Regions from separate parts of the Dactylosporangium sp. NPDC005555 genome, predicted to be linked through region 1. Evidence: riboswitches for the same ligand, from Rfam matches in the RefSeq annotation. Region 1 holds a riboswitch; each other region holds the start of a gene.
What was found. A riboswitch is a leader RNA that binds a small molecule or an ion and turns the genes downstream of it on or off. The one in region 1 is predicted to bind thiamine pyrophosphate.
Positions count from the first base shown of each region.

Region 2: it holds a riboswitch for thiamine pyrophosphate, as region 1 does, so the genes downstream of both, ABZS58_RS16160 (ECF transporter S component) here and thiS (sulfur carrier protein ThiS) in region 1, are expected to answer to the same signal.
Region 3: it holds a riboswitch for thiamine pyrophosphate, as region 1 does, so the genes downstream of both, ABZS58_RS32210 (phosphoribosyltransferase family protein) here and thiS (sulfur carrier protein ThiS) in region 1, are expected to answer to the same signal.

Region 1 is NZ_JBEXDG010000027.1:61,666-67,378, forward strand. It holds gene ABZS58_RS28020 (error-prone DNA polymerase) at 1-612, shown strand, start outside; gene ABZS58_RS28025 (hypothetical protein) at 624-1,010, opposite strand; gene ABZS58_RS28030 (hypothetical protein) at 1,003-1,368, opposite strand; gene ABZS58_RS28035 (hypothetical protein) at 1,663-2,082, shown strand; gene ABZS58_RS28040 (aldo/keto reductase) at 2,128-3,102, opposite strand; gene thiE (thiamine phosphate synthase) at 3,121-3,750, shown strand; gene thiO (glycine oxidase ThiO) at 3,747-4,802, shown strand; TPP riboswitch at 4,828-4,938, shown strand; gene thiS (sulfur carrier protein ThiS) at 4,937-5,143, shown strand; gene ABZS58_RS28060 (thiazole synthase) at 5,136-5,713, shown strand, end outside.
Region 2 is NZ_JBEXDG010000012.1:61,283-66,995, forward strand. It holds gene ABZS58_RS16135 (metal ABC transporter ATP-binding protein) at 1-36, shown strand, start outside; gene ABZS58_RS16140 (metal ABC transporter permease) at 33-920, shown strand; gene ABZS58_RS16145 (metalloregulator ArsR/SmtB family transcription factor) at 944-1,237, shown strand; gene ABZS58_RS16150 (hypothetical protein) at 1,323-1,919, shown strand; gene ABZS58_RS16155 (acyl-CoA dehydrogenase family protein) at 2,070-4,013, opposite strand; TPP riboswitch at 4,167-4,272, shown strand; gene ABZS58_RS16160 (ECF transporter S component) at 4,348-4,914, shown strand; gene ABZS58_RS16165 (ABC transporter ATP-binding protein) at 5,094-5,713, shown strand, end outside.
Region 3 is NZ_JBEXDG010000035.1:42,337-48,049, forward strand. It holds gene ABZS58_RS32195 (NAD(P)-dependent oxidoreductase) at 1-403, shown strand, start outside; gene ABZS58_RS32200 (glycosyltransferase family 2 protein) at 393-1,649, shown strand; gene ABZS58_RS32205 (hypothetical protein) at 1,661-3,223, shown strand; TPP riboswitch at 3,296-3,422, shown strand; partial or broken gene ABZS58_RS32210 (phosphoribosyltransferase family protein) at 3,494-4,114, shown strand; gene ABZS58_RS32215 (hydrolase) at 4,232-4,858, shown strand; gene ABZS58_RS32220 (ATP-binding protein) at 5,180-5,713, shown strand, end outside.

The DNA.
Region 1 (5,713 bases):
TACACCTCGATGAGCGACCTCGCTCGAAGGGCCGGCCTCACCACCGCCCACCTGGAGGCCCTGGCGACCGCGGACGCCTTCGCCGCGCTCGGGCTCAGCCGGCGGGAGGCGCTGTGGTCGGCGGGCGCGGCGGCGCGCGAGACCGCGGGACGGCTGCCCGGCACGACCGGCGGCCTGGACGCGCCGATGCTGCCCGGGATGGACGCCGTGGAACGTATGGTCGCCGACGTCTGGGCGACCGGACTGGCCCCGGACGCGCACCCGGCGCAGTTCGCCCGTGAGTACCTCGACCGGATCGGCGCCCTGTCCGTGGAGCGCCTGCACGCCGTCGAGCACGGCCGCCGCGTCTGCGTCGGCGGGATCGTCACCCACCGGCAGCGCCCGGCAACCGCGGGTGGCGTCACGTTCATCAATCTGGAGGATGAGACGGGGATGCTCAACGTCACCTGCACGCCGGGGTTGTGGCAGCGGCACCGGCGGGTCGCCCGGACGGCGAGCGCCATGATCGTCCGCGGGATCCTGGAGAAGGTCGAGGGGGTGCTCAACCTGCGCGCCGACCACCTCGCGGTGCTGAGCCTGCCGATCCGCTCAGCGTCCCGCGACTTCAGATGAGCCCGTGCCGCTCATGCGGTCCGGCGGCCGCGCAGGAGCCACCAGAGACCGGCGACCGGCAGGACCAGGGGGACATAGCCGTAGCCCTGCCCGTAGTCGGACCAGACGGTCGCGTCCGGGAACGCCTCGCTGTCCAGGATGCTCAGCGTGCCGACGACGAGGACGCCGAGCAGCTCGAACCCGCACGCGGCGAGCGCGACCCGGCGCGCGTCCCGGGCCAGGGCGACGGTCGCGACGATGTAGACGGCCGCGGCGAGCGCCGACAGCGAGTACGCGAGGGGCGCGTCGCCGAACTTCGTCGCGATCTGCACGCTCGCGCGGGCGGTCGCGGCCAGGGCGAACACGCCGTAGATCGCGACGAGGACCCGGCCGGGCCCCCTGTTGATGTGTTCAGCCATTCCAGATCTGTCCCAGTCGCAGGATGAGCACCGGCACGATGACGGCGGCGCTGCCGATGAGCAGGGAACCCCAGCGGGTCGGCTCCATCCGGGCGAGGACCGCGCCGGCCGGCGGCAGGAGCAGCGCCGTCAGCATGTACCCGACGAGGGTGACGACCTCGCCGCCCTCCTCCGGGCCGTGCCCGCGGGCGAGCCCGACGCCGAGCGCGACCACCTGCGCCAGGACGAGCACCGTGACCACGCCGAGTCCCTGGAAGAGCGGGCGGGTCGGCTCACGGTGCCGGAAGAACTCCACGAACGCCCAGGCCGCGAGGGCGAGCGACAGCACGGAGATGGCGACTGCCAAGGGCCCGATCACGGCCGACAGCGTAATGCGGCGGGCCCGGAGCGCCTGCCCCGGGCCCGTCCTGCGCTATGTTCCGGGCTCGGCACCCGGCGTCGTAAGGGGGTGATGACACCGGGGACATCGGGTTCGAACGGTGCCCCCAGCTGCCCGCAGACACGGACCCCGGCGGCGCCGTGGTTCGGGACTGTCGCCTACCTGGCACTGCGCTGGGCGGTGGCACGTTTCGGGGATTCAATGCTTGCCGAGAGTGCCTAACGTGGTCTTCAACAGCGACGACGAAGCCACACCGGATACTGGGGAGTTGCAATGAGCGAGTGGGACACCGGCCACGACGGCGGCACTGACTACGGCCATGTCGAGGCCGGTCAGGAGCACGAGTCGCTGGACCAGCTGCACCAGGTGCACGCCGCGGAGAACGACTACGACTCGAACTTCGGCGTGTACGAGCAGGACCACGCCTCGGCGGAGTCGACGAGCTTCGACCAGGGTCACCACGTGGAGTACACCAACCCGAACGGGGCGCACTACGAGGAGTCGGACTTCACCTCGTACGACCACAACGAGGCCGAGGCCGACCACGTGTTCGCCGCGGAGGGTTCGGAGTCCTCGCACGCGTCGGAGTACGACCAGCTCGACGCCCTGCAGGCGCGCTTCGACAGCGCCTTCGCCTCGGGCACCGAACTGCACACCGGCGGCGGCGGCGCTCTGGGCGTGGCCTCCAGCTGAGCGTTTCGCGAAAAGGCCGGCCCGGCGGGCCGGCCTTTTCCGCGTTCAGTGGCCCAGGACCGGATGCGGCACGTACGGCGCCTCGAGGCGCTCGATCTCCTTCTCGTCGAGGGTCAGCTCGGTCGCCGCGATCGCGTCCTCCAGGTGCGACAGCTTCGTCGCACCCACGATCGGCGCCGTCACGACCGGCCGGGACAGCAGCCACGCGAGCGCCACCTGCGCCGACGCGACGCCCCGCTCGCCGGCGATCTCGGCGTTGACGTCGACCACCGCGAAGTCGTCCTCGGTGTACATCGAGGAGAACGTGTCATTGGCCGAGCGGGTGGTGCGCCGCTCGTCGCCGCGCCCCCGGTTGCCCGCCAGCATGCCCCGCGCCAGGGGGCTCCACGGGATCACGCCGATGCCCTGGTCGGCGCAGAGCGGCAGCATCTCCCGCTCCTCCTCGCGGTACACCAGGTTGTAGTGGTTCTGCATCGACACGAACTCGGTCCAGCCGTTGGCCCTCGCCGCATACTGCATCTTCGCGAACTGCCACGCGTACATGCTGGACGCGCCGATGTAGCGCGCCTTCCCCGCACGCACGATGTCGTGCAGCGCCTCCATCGTCTCCTCGACCGGTGTCTCCGGGTCGAAGCGGTGGATCTGGTACAGGTCGACGTGATCGACCCCGAGCCGTCGCAACGAGTCGTCGATCCCGGCGAGCACGTGCTTGCGCGACAACCCCGAGTCGTTGGGCCGGTCGCTCATCACACTGAACACCTTCGTGGCCAGCACGTAGTCGTCGCGGCGGTCGAAGTACCTCGCGAGGAGCCGCCCGGTGACGGTCTCACTCACCCCGAGCGAATACACGTCGGCGGTGTCGAAGAACGTGATCCCGGCCTCGACGGCGCGCCGCACGAACGGGTCCGCGGCCTCCTCGTCGAGCACCCAGTCACGCCACGCGGGATCGCCGTAGCTCATCATGCCGAGACAGATCTCGGAGACCTTCAGCCCGGTCCGGCCAAGTCGCACCTGCTTCATGTCTGAAAAACTATCGCGGTGCACACGCTCGGACGACTCCATCTCATCACCGACACCCGTCCCGGTCGTGACGTGCCCGGCGTCGTCGGGCACGCCCTCGCCGCCGGGTTCGGCGTCGTCCAGGTCCGTCCCGAGGACACCGTCACCGACCGGGAGGCGTACGACCTGACCCTGCGGATCGTCGCCCTCTGCCGCGCCGCCGGCGCCGTCTGCCTCGTCAACGACCGGCTGCACATCGCCCTCGCCGCCGGCGCCGACGGTGCCCACGTCGGCGCCGACGACCTGCCCGTCTCCGCGGCCCGCCGCATCCTGGGCCCGGCTGCGATCCTCGGCGCCACCGCCCGCGACCCTGCTTCGGCCCGCCGGGCGGTCCTCGACGGCGCCACCTATCTCGGCGTCGGCCCGGCGTGGGCGACCACCACGAAAACCGGCCTGCCACCCGCCATCGGCCTGCCCGGCGTGCGCGCCGTCGTCGAGGCGGTCGACGTGCCGGTCATCGCCATCGGCGGCGTCACCCCCTCCCGGGCGGCCGAACTGTTCGCGGTGGGCGCGCACGCGGTCGCCGTGGTCGGCGCGATGAGCGGCGCCCCGGACCCGGCCGCCGCGGCCGCCGAGTTCGCCGCCGTCCTCGCCGGGGCGTCGCGGTGAAGGTCGGGGTGATCGGGGGTGGGATCGTCGGGCTCAGTGTCGCGTGGGAGCTGGCGCGGCGCGGGGAGCAGGTCACCGTCTACGACGCCGACCCGGCGCGCGGGGCGGGCCGGGTCGCGGCCGGGATGCTGGCGCCGACCGCGGAAACCGCCTTCGGCGAGGAAGCGCTGCAGGGGCTGATGCTCGATTCGATGCGGCGCTGGCCCGGCTTCGCGGCGGAGCTGAGCGCCGCGACCGGGATGCCGCTCGGATACCGGACCGAGGGGACGCTGCTCGTCGCGCTCACCGAGGACGACCTGACCGAGGTACGGCGGCTCGTCGACTACTACCGGCGGGCCGGCACGCCGGTCGAACCCCTCGCCGGGCGGGCGCTCCGGGAGCTCGAACCCATGCTCAGCCCCCGGATCCGCGGCGGCGCGCGGGCCGCCGGTGACCATCAGGTCGACCCGCGGCTGCTCCTGGCGGCGCTGCGGTCGCAGCGGCTGCCGATCCGGCGAGTCCAGAAGGACGTCCACGATCCGTCCAGCCTGCGGGACGATGTGATCATCGTCGCCAACGGGTGTGGGATGGCGGCGGTGACCGGGTTGCCGGTGCGGCCGGTGAAGGGGCAGCTGCTGCGGCTGCGGGGGCCGGAGCCGCTGCTCACGCACGTGGTGCGGGGCGTCGCGCTCGGCCGTCACGTGTACCTGGTGCCGCGCGCCGACGGGGAGCTGGTCGTCGGCGCGACCGAGGAGGAACGCGGGGCCGACACGACCGTGACCGCCGGCGGGGTCCTCGACCTGCTCAGACCAGCCGCGGACCTGCTGCCGGGTGTCGCCGAGCTCGCCCTCGCCGAGACCCTCGCGGGGCTGCGGCCCGGTACCCCCGACAACGCCCCGGTCATCGGCCGGCTCGAAGGAACCGGCGGGCCCGGCACCGTGTTCGTCGCGGGCGGGCACTACCGGCACGGAGTGCTCCTCGCGCCGGTCACCGCGCACGCCGTCGCCGACCTCGTGACGAAGGGATCGACGGATGTTGACCTCAGCGCGTGCGGGGTGAGCCGCTTTACCTGAGGACCGCGCCGGGGTTATGGTCAGTTCGTACCCCACGGGAGTCCGGTGTGACCGGGCTGAGAGGGGGGCTGTCAGCCCCCGACCGTCGAACCTGATCCGGATCATGCCGGCGCAGGGAGTCAGGAGTGAGCCGAATGCAGCTCGTGGTCAACGCCGTCGCCTCCGACGTGGACGACGCCGCCACCATCGCCGACGTCGTGCGTGGCCTCGCCGGGGTCGCCGACCCGCGGGGTGTCGCCGTCGCGCTCAACGGCGCCGTCGTGCCGCGCGCCGCCTGGGCCGCGACCAGGCCCGCCGACGGCGACACCATCGACATCCTCACGGCGGTCCAAGGTGGCTGAACCGGACCTGACCATCGCCGGGGAGCCGCTGAGCTCGAGGCTCATCCTCGGCACCGGCGGCGCCACCAGCCACACCGCGCTCGAGGCCGCCATCCGGGCCAGCGGCACCGCGCTCGTCACCGTCGCCCTGCGCAGGCTCGACCCGGCGGCGCCGTCGCTGCTCGACGTCGTCGAACGCTGCGGGGTGAGGATCCTGCCCAACACGGCCGGCTGCTACACCGCGATCGAGGCGGTCAGGCTCGCCCACCTGGCCCGCGAGGCGTTCGGCACGGCATGGGTGAAGCTGGAGGTCATCGGCGACGACGAGACCCTCCTCCCGGACCCGGTCGAGACCGTCGCCGCCGCGGAGCGGCTCGTCGAGGACGGGTTCACCGTGCTGCCGTACACCAGCGACGACCCGATCATCGCCCAGCGCCTCGCCGACGCGGGCTGCGCCGCGGTCATGCCGCTCGGGGCGCCGATCGGATCCGGGCTCGGCATCCGCAACCCGCACAACATCGCGCTCATCCGGCAGAAGGTCGGCGTGCCGGTCATCCTCGACGCGGGGATCGGCACCGCGTCCGACGCCGC
Region 2 (5,713 bases), on a different contig from region 1:
GCCGTCGAGGCGCCGGGTCTGCTGGGATCGGCATGAGCATCCTTCAGTACGACTTCATGATCCGCGCCCTGGTCGGCGCCCTGATCACGGGTGCCGCCGCGCCCGCCATCGGCATCTATCTCGTCCAGCGGCGGCTGTCGCTGATCGGCGACGGCCTCGGCCACGTGGCGCTCACCGGTGTCGGGTTCGGCCTGTTGCTGCACCAGTCCCCCGTGCTCATGGCCGTGATCGCCGCGGCGCTCGGCGCCGTCGTCATCGAGCTGGTCCGCGAACGCGGCAAGACCTCCGGCGACGTGGCCCTCGCCATGCTGTTCTACGGCGGCATCTCCGGCGGCGTCGTGCTGGTCAACCTGTCGGACGAGCAGAGCAGCCGCAGCCTCGTCACGTACCTCTTCGGCTCGCCGCTGACGACCAGCCGGCAGGACCTGACGGTGATGCTCATCCTCGGCTGCGCGGTCCTCGCGGTGGCCGTCCTGCTCCGCCCGTGGCTGTTCGCGGTCTGCCACGACGAGGAATACGCGCGGGTCTCCGGCCTGCCGGTGCGTGCCCTCAACCTCGTCCTCGCCGTGACGACCGCCGTCACCGTCACCGTCGCCATGCGGGCCGTCGGCCTGCTGCTGGTCAGCGCCCTGATGGTGGTGCCGGTGGCGACCGCGCAGCAGATCACCCGCGGCTTCAGGGCGACGATGCTCGTCGCGGTGGTGCTCGGCCTCGCCGTGTCCGGCGGCGGCATCTGGGTCTCCACCGCCGCCGACACCGGACCGGGCGCCACGGTCGTCCTGCTCGCCATCGCCGGCTTCTTCACCGTCACCGTCGGCGCCTCGATGTGGCGGGCGGTGCGGCGTCGTACCAGCGCCAGACCGGCGACCGATGAACGCACCAGACCCGAGGTGGTGCTCGACCGTGTGGACCATGGTTAACGACAACGGTTACCGTTGCGCATATGTCGAGCATTGAGGGTTACGAGGCGGCCGGCGAGCTGTTGCGTGCCCTCGCCGCCCCCCTGCGCATCCGCATCGTCACCGAACTCGCCGGCGGCCCCCGCTGCGTCCACGAGCTCGTCGACACGCTCGGCGCGCCGCAGCCGCTCGTGTCGCAGCACCTGCGCGTCCTGCGCGGGGCGGGCGTCGTGCGGGGCTCGCGCCGCGGCCGCGAGATCGCCTACGCCCTGACGGACGACCACATCGCCCACATCGTCGCCGACGCCGTCTCCCACGCGCGGGAGAACTCCCACTGAGCCCGGACCGGGCGAGGCCGGACACCACCGGGGGCATGCCGGCTCACACAGTGCGGGCACAGCGTCAGTAGGTCAGGCTTGAGCGGTGAAGCTCTATGCCGACCGTGCCCCCACCGCCCTGCGGCAGTTCCTCACCGACGTGTTCGTGGTCGTTTGGGTCTATGTCTGGGTCAGGCTGGGGATGACGCTGTTCGACCTCATTCAGAAGCTGGCGGTGCCGGGGCAGAAGCTCGAAGGTGCCGGGACCGGTCTCGCCGACAACCTGCAGAATGCCGGTGACAAGATCAATGGCGTGCCGGGCGTGCCGGACTCGGTGGCGGCACCGTTCACCAACGCGGCCAACGCGGCCCGCTCCCTCGCCGACGCGGGTCGGCAGCAGCAGGAGATCGTCAACGACCTGGCCTGGATCATGTCGGTGCTGCTGATCGCGGTGCCGGTCGCGGTGCTGGTCCTGCTGTGGCTGCCGCTGCGGATCCGCTGGATCCGCCGCGCCGGGTCGGCGGCCCGCCTGCGCAACGCCACCGCCGGGCGTGACCTCCTCGCGCTGCGCGCGCTGGCCACCCAGCCGCTGGGGAAGCTGGTGAAGATCGACCCCGAGATCGCCGCCCTGTGGCGCAAGGGCGACAAGCAGGCGGTCGAGGCCCTCGCCAGCCTGGAACTGCGCAGTCTCGGCCTGCGCTGAGAACGGCGGTGACCCCCACCGGGGCCACCGCCGTCAGCGTAAACTACGGGCGGTAGCGGCTTCGAAGATCGATTAGGATCAGCTCGCTAGGATGGAAAAGCAGGAGGAACGCCACCCCAGCCGGGCCGCGATGCGTCTCCCTGCAGCGGGTCAGAAGCGCCGGCGGGCGTCCTCGGCAGTCGATTCGCCGGGCTCCCAGGTCGCCAGCCACGGGCCCGACGCGGCGGGCGGGATGATGCCCTCCTCCAGCGACAGGTAGCGGCCCGCGATCACGCGCTTCGCGGCCGCCGACTCGACGGCGTCGGCGTTGTCCCACAGGTCACGGAAGAGGGCCTCGGCGCGCAGGGTGGCCTGGCGGCAGAAGAGGTCCGCGAGCTCGATCCCCTCGGGCCGGTCGGCCTGCTCGCTGCGGGCCTTGACGCAGGCGGCCGACATCGCGAAGAGCTCCGCCCCGATGTCGACGATCCGGCCGAGGAAGCCCTGCTTGTGTTCGAGTTTGCCCTGCCAGCGGGCCATGCCGTAGAAGGTTTCGCGGGCCAGGCGGCGGGAGGAGCGCTCGACGTGGCGCAGGTGCTGCGCGAGGGGGCCGAACTCGTTGAAGCCCGACGGCAGCTGGCCCTTGCCGGCGACCAGGGTCGGCAGCCACCTGGCGTAGAAGCCGCCCGCCTTGCCGGCCGCTCTGGCCTTCGCGCCGAGGCCCGCGTCGGGGTCGATGATGTCGCCGGCGACGGAGAGGTGGGCGTCGACGGCCTCGCGCGCGATCGCGAGGTGCATGATCTCGGTCGAGCCCTCGAAGATGCGGTTGATGCGCAGGTCGCGGAGGATCTGCTCGGCCGGGATGGGACGTTCGCCGCGGGCGGCGAGGGATTCCGCGGTCTCGTAGCCGCGGCCGCCGCGGATCTGGATGAGCTCGTCGGCGACCTTCCAGGCCAGTTCGCTCGCGTACAGCTTGACCAGGGCGGCCTCGATGCGGATGTCGTTGCGGTCGTCGTCCGCGAGGCGGCACGAGATCTCCAGCATCGCCTCCATGCCGTAGGTGGAGCCGGCGATGAACGCGATCTTCTTGGCGATCGCCTCGTAGGTGCCGATCGGGCGGCCCATCTGGACGCGCTCGGCGGCCCACTCGCGGGCGACGTTGAGGCACCACTTGCCGGCGCCGACGCACATCGCGGGCAGCGACAGCCGGCCGGTGTTGAGGGTGCTCAGCGCGATCCGCAGGCCCTGGCCCTCGCCGCCGATGACGTTGGCGGCCGGCACCCGCACGTCATGGAAGCGGGTCACGCTGTTCTCCAGGCCGCGCAGTCCCATGAACGCGTTGCGGCGCTCGACCGTCACGCCGGGGGCGTCGCCTTCGACCACGAACGCGGTGATGCCGCCACGGTGGCCCTCACTGCGAGGTACCAGCGCCATGACGACGAACAGGGTGGCCAAGGTGCCGTTGGTGGCCCACAGTTTCACGCCGTTGAGCAGGTAGTCGCCGTCCTCGGTGGGCACGGCGGAGGTGCGCAGGTTGGCCGGGTAGGAGCCGACCTCGGGCTCGGTCAGCAGAAACGCGGAGACCTCGCCGCCGGCGAGCCGGGGCAGGAACTTCTGCTTCTGCTCGTCGGTGCCGACGAGTTTCAGCGGCTGCGGCACGCCGATCGACTGGTGCGCGGACAGCAGCGCGCCGATCGACGGGTTGACGGAGCCGACGAGGGCGAGCGCCCGGCAGTAGTCGAGGTTGGACAGGCCGACGCCGCCGTAGCCGGGGTCGATCTTCATCCCGAAGGCGCCGAGCGAGCCGAGCTCCCGGAGAACCTCGTCGGGGATCTTCGCGTCGCGTTCGATCTGCTGGCCGTCGACGCCGCTCATGTACGAGCGCAGCCTGGCGAGAAACTCCCGGCCTGCCTCGGCGTGCTTGTCGGCGGGCGGAGGGTCGATCAGGTCGAGGCGGAAGCGGCCGAGGAACAGCTCCTTGCCGAAGCTCGGCTTGCGCCATTCCGTCTCGCGGCTGGCCTCGATGACCTTCCGTGCCTGCTGCTCCGTGTGGGCGGTCCGGGCGGTCTGAGCGGTCTGAGCGCTGGTGGCGGTCGAGTCAGAAGCGACCTGCGTCATTGCGGCACCCCCAGGTGTCAAGTCCTGTACCAGCCAGGCTATTACCCGCGAGTAGCGAAGACCATGCCTCGCCGGGAAGGATCAAGCGCCGTGATTTTGGCGACCTGAACCTTCGTGTGAAGTTCGTTCACTGTTACCGTCGGGAAACAACTCCACATCCGACAGGGGAGCGCACAGCGCTGAGAGTGCGGCCGAAAGCCGCAGACCCTTGAACCTGATCTGGGTAATGCCAGCGCAGGAAGCTCGGTCACCTCACGCAACACACCACGTCCAGGCGATCTGGACGTGGTGTCGCGTCTCCTTCTGGCTCACCCCCGATCCAGGAGGCACCGAAATGGAAACTCGTTGGCGGACCGTCGACATCATCGTCGCGTCGGTCATCGCGGTGGCGTTCGCCGCCGTGTTCTACGCGTGGAACAACCTGTGGAACGCCATGGACAGCGTCGCGCTGCCGTGGCGGGCCTTCATCTACGGCGTGTGGCTGATCCCGGGCGTGCTCGGCCCGCTGGTCATCCGCAAGCCGGGCGCCGGGCTCTACACGGAGTTCGTCGCGGCCCTCGTCTCGGCGCTGTTCGGCTCGACCTGGGGCCTCGGCGTGCTGCTGTCCGGCCTGGTGCAGGGCGTCGGCGGCGAGTTCGGCTTCGCGTTCACCGGCTACCGCAGCTTCAGGCTCGGCAACGCCGTCGTCGCGGGGGCGCTCGCGGGCGGCGGCGCGGCGCTGCTGGACCTCAACGTGTACTACGGCGCGTTCAGCAACACGGACAAGGCCCTGTACGCGGCGATCGTCATGGTCAGCGGCGCGGTGATCGCGGGCGCCGGCTCGTGGGCGCTGCAGCGTTCCCTGGCGACGACCGGTGTCCTGGACCGGTTCCCCTCGGGCCGCGAACGGGCCGCGGTCTGAGCGCCGCATGAGCGGCCAGCGCAGCGGCTCGGGCCGCTCATCATGTGACAGTTCTGGCTCAGGCCGACGCCGGAGCGAAGCGGAGGTGGCGGCATGAGCGGTCAGCGGAGCGTCTCGGGCCGCTCATCATGTGACAGTTCTGGCTCAGGCCGACGCCGGAGCGAAGCGGAGGTGGCGGCCTGAGCAGGGTCGAGTTCAAGGGATTCGGGTGGCGGCACGCCGGGCGCAAGGCCTGGGCGGTCCGCGACTTCGACCTGCGGATCGAACACGGCGAGCGGGTCCTCCTGGCCGGTGCCTCCGGTGCCGGGAAGAGCACCCTGCTCGCCGCCCTCGCCGGCCTGCTCGCCGAGGACTCCGGCGAGCAGGAAGGTGAGGTCCTCGTCGACGGCGCCCCGGCCCGGCAGCGCAGGGCCGGCACCGGGATCGTGTTCCAGGACCCGCAGACGCAGCTCGTGATGAGCCGCTGCGGCGACGACGTCGCGTTCGGCCTGGAGAACCGTGGGGTGCCCCGCGCCGGGATCTGGCCGCGGGTCGACGCCGCGCTCGCCTCGGTCGGCTTCCCGTACGACCGCGACCGGGACACCGCCGCGCTGTCCGGCGGGGAGCAGCAGCGGCTCGCGATCGCCGGCGTGCTCGTGTCGCGGCCCGGTCTGCTCCTGCTCGACGAACCGACCGCCAATCTCGATCCGGAGGGTGCGCAGCTGGTACGAGCGGCGCTCGGCAAAGCGCTGCACGACGTCGACGCCACCATGATCCTCGTCGAGCACCGCCTGGAGGAGGCGCTGACGCTGGTCGACCG
Region 3 (5,713 bases), on a different contig from region 1:
GGTCGTCCCGCTGATCGGCAATGGCCGGCAGGTGCTCTACCCGGCGCACGAAGACGACGTCGGCGCCCTGATCCGCCGTCTCGTGGTCCAGCCCGCCCTGGTCGTGCCTGGCGCGCCGGTGACCGCCGCGCACGAGCGCGGCTGGACACTGCGGGAGATCCTCCTCGAGCTCGCGGCCCGGCACGGCCGCACAGTCGGTGTGGTGCCGGTCCCGTGGCGGTCGGTCTGGTTGCCGCTCAAGACCGCCGAGCTGCTCGGCGTCCGCGTGCCGTTCCGCAGCGACAGCGTCGTGAGCGTGCTCAACCAGAATCCGTCCCCCGACTTCTCGCCGACCCGCTCCATCGGCGTCCCGTTCCGCGAATTCGTCCGTTCTACAGCGGGGAAGACCTGTCATGCCCAATAGTGCCGCCGTCGAGGTGAGCGTGGTCCTGCCCTGCCTCAATGAGGCGGAGACCATCGAGACATGCGTCCGGAAGGCGCTGCAAGGACTGGCCGACCTCGGCGTCACCGGCGAGGTGATCGTCTCCGACAACGGGTCGACCGACGGCTCGCCCGCCATCGCCGGTGCCGCCGGCGCAACGGTCGTCCACGCCCCGGTCCGCGGCTACGGCGGCGCGCTCATCTGCGGCATCGAGGCCGCCAACGGCCGGTTCGTCATCATGGGCGACGCCGACGACTCCTACGACCTGGCCAACCTCGGTCCCTTCATCGCCCACCTGCGCAGCGGCAGGGACGTTGTCATGGGCAACCGCTTCAAAGGCGGCATCACCGCCGGCGCCATGCCCGCGCTGCACCGCTACCTCGGCAATCCCCTCCTGTCCTGGCTCGGCCGGACGCTGTTCACTCTGCCCGGCGTCGGCGACTTCCACTGCGGCCTGCGCGGCTTCAACCGCGACCGGATCCGCGAGCTCGGGCTCTGCATGGCGGGCATGGAGTTCGCCAGTGAGCTGGTCATCCGGGCCGCGCTGGCGAAGTACTCGATCAGCGAGGTCCCCACCACGCTGCAGCGGGACGGCCGCAGTCGCCCACCACACCTGCGGACCTGGCGCGACGGCTGGCGGCACCTGCGGTTCCTGCTGGTTTTCGCCCCGAAACGCACCCTCCTCGTTCCCGGCCTGGTCATCGCGCTGGCCGGTCTGCTCGGCACCGCCTGTCTGCTCCCCGGAGAGCGGCACGCCTTCGGCGTCTCCTTCGACGTCAGCGCCCTTGTCTACTGCTCCCTGGCCGTCCTCGTCGGAGCGCAGCTGCTGTTGTTCGGCGGCTTCGCGCGGCTGTACGGCATCCAGGAGGGCATCACCCGCGAGGACAAACACGTGCGATGGACGCGATGGTTGAGCTTCGAACGGTGTGTCCTGGCAGGCGTGCTCTTCGGGCTCGCCGGACTGGTCAGCACCGTCGTCGTGGTCACCGACTGGGGCACCGCCGGATTCGGCGCCCTGGACCCTCGGGTGACCCTGCGCGTGGTGCTGCCGTCAGCGACGGCGATCGCGTTGGGCATCATCCTGATCTTCTCCGGACTGTTCGCCAGTCTGCTGTCGTTGCGACCGACCGGCCGCAACGGCCCCGGGCACCCGGCCGCGGCCGAAGCCGAGTCGGAGATCCCGGCGCAACGCCAGATCGCTGAAGCACCTCGCACCTCCCAGGTCTGAGCCGGCATCGAATGACGCAAACCTGGCTCCGGGAGCACCGCCTGCTCGCCGGTCTTCTCGCGATCGGCGCGCTGCTGCGGATCGGCATGATGCTCGCCTACTACCCGGCGTTCGGCTACTTCTACGACACCCGGGGATACATGGACGCGGCGAGCTCCGACACGCCGAGCCCGATCTGGCCGTTCGGATACTCAGCGATGCTCAAGGTGCTCGGCACGCTGACCGGGCACATCGTCTCCGTCTCCGTCGTCCAGCACGTCATGGGTCTCGCCATGGGTGTCGCGGTCTACGCGCTGTGCACCAGGCGAGGAGTGCGGCGGACCTGGTCGGCCCTCGCGGCGGCGCCGGTGCTCCTCGACGCGCGTCAGATCCAGCTCGAGCACTACGTCCTGTCCGAAACGTTGTTCTCGTTCCTCGTGCTCGCCGGCGTCATGCTGCTGATGTGGTCGCAGGATCCCCCGTTGTGGCTGGCGGGGCTCAGCGGTCTGGTCTTCGCGCTGGCCGGCGTCACCCGCACCGTCGGTCAGCCGCTGGCCTTGATGGTGGTGCTCTACCTGGTCGTGCGGCGGGTCGGATGGCAGCGCATCGCGCTGTTCACGGTGACGATGGCCGTCCCCATCGCCGGCTACATGGCGTGGTACCACCGGCATTACGACACATACGCGTTGAACAGCTACACCGGCCGGTACCTGTGGCAGCGCACCACGACGTTCGTCGACTGCACACGGACGGATTTCACGGCACGGGAGCGGCAGATCTGCCCGCCGGAGCCCCTCGGACAGCGCGAGGTCAGCGATGTGTACCTCTGGGGCCTGGACCGCGAGCACATCGGCCAGCGCTACCCGGGCCCGGGGAACGACGACCTCTTCCGGGGCTTCGCGGTGAAGGCGATCCGCGGGCAACCGGGCGGCCTCGTCACGGCGATCGCCACCGACGCGTGGCACCTCGTGCAGCCTGGCTGGCAGGCACCCGTCCGGATCGGCTGCACCACGGACCTGTGGACCATGCCGTCCGGCGGACGATCCGGCAACGAGCTGAGCGACTGCACGGCGACGCTCATGGTCACCGGCTTCGAGCCGGCGGGCGCCGGCGGCGCCGCGCCCACGGTCACGACGTTGAACAGCGCCTTGTGGGCCTACGGGCAGACCTTCGTGACGCCGCCGTCCGCCCTGGTCGCGCTCGCCCTGTTCGTCTTCGCCGCGGCGGCGCGGCGAAGACGGGCCGAGGGACGGCGGTCCGGCCGCCGGGAGGCCGCCGACAGCGTCCTGCTGGCCGGCATGAGCCTGTCCCTCCTGTTGCTGGGCGTCACACTGTCGGTCATCGACCTGCGCTTCACGGTGCCGCTGCTGGTGCTGGCACCCCTGGCGGCAGCACTGGCGGCCCATCGGGTCGCAGCCCGCCCCGCCGCCGCGCCGGCCGCCGATACGCCTTCCGGACGAGCCCGACACGGCCGCGCCGGCGCCGTCCCGGCAGGAACGGACCGTCTCCTGACGCAACGGGCGCACACCGCCGATGTCGAGGCCGCACCCGGCACGCCCACCGACCCGCCGCGGACCCGGGCGGTCCGCAATTGACGGGCCGCCGGATGCTCCTATGACTCACCCCGCACTGGGGGCACCGCCGGCGTAGGTTGGGACGTAGGCCTACGAGACGTGCGGGAGAGCCCAGCTGGGTGACAGTTGAGCTGAGAGGCTGAACGACCGGACGGCCGGACGGCGATCCCCACCACCTGATCCAGGCAATGCTGGCGAAGGGAAACCGCCTCGTAGGTCTCTCGCGGCCCTCCGGCTCGCGGCCTGGGTGCCGGAGGGCGCGCCAGGAGAGCGTGGCGCCAGGAGGGGAAGATGATCAGGGGCAACCGGGTCTTCGCCGACCGTGTCGATGCGGGCCGGCAGCTCGCCGGCAAGCTGTCCCATCTGCGCGGACAGAACGTCGTGGTGCTGGGCCTGCCGCGGGGTGGCGTGCCGGTCGCCTATCAGGTGGCCGAAGCGCTCCGGGCCCCGCTCGACGTGATCGTCGTACGGAAGCTCGGCGCTCCGGCGCAACCCGAGCTCGGCATGGGTGCGATCGGCGAAGACGGCATCCGCATCCTCAACCCGCGGGTGATCCGCCACGTCGGCGTCTCCCCCGACGAGCTGGCGGCGGTCGAGGGATCCGAGCGGGCGGCGCTGGCCGGCCGTGCCCGGCGGCTGCGCGGGGACCATCCGGCGCAGGACCTCGACGGGCGCACCGCGGTCATCATCGACGACGGCGTCGCCACCGGCTCCACCGCCAGAGCGGCCTGCCAGGTGGCCCGTGCCCGCGGCGCGGCCCGCACCGTCCTGGCCGTCCCCGTCGTACCGGCGGGCCTCATCGAGCCGCTGGAGGACGTGGCCGACGAGGTGGTCTGCGTACGGGACCCGCGACGGCTGTCGTCGGTCGGCGAATGGTACGCCGACTTCGCCGCCACCTCCGATGACGAGGTTCGCGGGCTGCTTGCCCGGGCTGCCGCCCGTCCGGAGGTCACCGAGCCGGCAACCGCCGCCCGGCCGGTCGGCCGGTTCCGCGCCCACGACGAGAAGATCGCGGTCAGCGTCGGCAACATGACCTCCACCGGACGCCTCAGCCTGCCGCCGAAGGCGAGCGGGCTGGTGCTGTTCGCGCACGGCAGCGGCAGCAGCCGCCACAGCCCGCGCAATCAGTACGTGGCGCTCATCCTCAACCAGGCTGGCCTGGGCACCCTGCTCTTCGACCTGCTCACCCCGGACGAGGCGGCGAGCAGAGCCAACGTGTTCGACGTCGAACTGATCGCCGGACGGCTCGCCGGCGTCACCGCCTGGGCGCACGATCAGCCGTGGAGCCGGGACCTGAGCATCGGATGGTTCGGCGCCAGCACAGGCGCCGCGGCGGCACTGTGGGCCGCGAGCGAGCCGCGCGCCGGCGTCGACGCGATCGTCTCCCGCGGCGGCCGCCCGGACCTCGCCGGACCGCGGCTGCCCGCCGTCACCGCACCCACGATGCTCATCGTCGGCGCCATGGACACGCAGGTGCTGGCGCTCAACCGGGCCGCACAGCGCCGGCTGCGGTGCCCCAACGAACTCGTCGTCGTGCCGGGCGCCACGCATCTGTTCGAAGAGCCCGGCACCCTGACCGAGACCGCCCACCACGCCCGCACCTGGTTCACCACCCATCTGGGCCACGCCGCCCACGCGGACCGCCCCGCGGCCTGACCGGAGGCCGGCTTCGCCATCGACCTCGACCGCCGGGCACCGGGAAGCGGCCCGCCGCCACATCGGCGCAGGGCGGAAAAAGTCGATTTCGAAGTGATGCAGATCGACGAAAACGAATGCTTACTGTCCGAGCGCGACGAACTCACCCGCGCGCTGATACCCCGTTGGAGGGACACGGCCCACTGATACGGCAGGCGGTTGTCCGCGGCCGGATGCTGCGTATTTGAACGGGGGAGGGTCGTCAGCCACGATCCAGATTCCGGAAGAGGAATCGTCGCCCTTGACAGCGGCCCATCAACCGCAGCACGCTACGCATACGACGTGGACGAGAACGACTGGCTGGATGCTGCCGAAAGAGTCGAAATGCTGGACACTCCGATCATCGTGCGCCACAACGTCGACCTGGCAACGATCGACATCGTTGCGGTCGGCCCCTGGACGTGGAAATTGCGGACCGATCTCATGACCGCGGTTCGAAAGGCAATCGTCCAGCAGCCCCGCGCGGTCCTGCTCGATCTGGCCGGGCTCGTCGACGCCGAATCCACGATCGCCTCGGCGGTCCTGCTCGCCGAGGCCCAGAGCGCCGCCAGGAACCCTCCGGTCCCTCTGGTCGTAGCAGTCAACGAGTCGCAAAAACTGCGTCTGCACTCGACGGGTGTGGCGACGCGGATTCCAGTGCACGTGAAGTCGGCGGCATCGGCATTACCAGCGACCGAGACGACGCCACCGCTGCAGCACGCCCGGCTACGGCTGCAGCCGACCGTGTTCGCCGCGGTCGAAGCCCGCAACTTCGTCGGCGACACGTGCAGCGCCTGGACACTCACCAACTGGCTGCACCCAGCACGGTTGATCGTC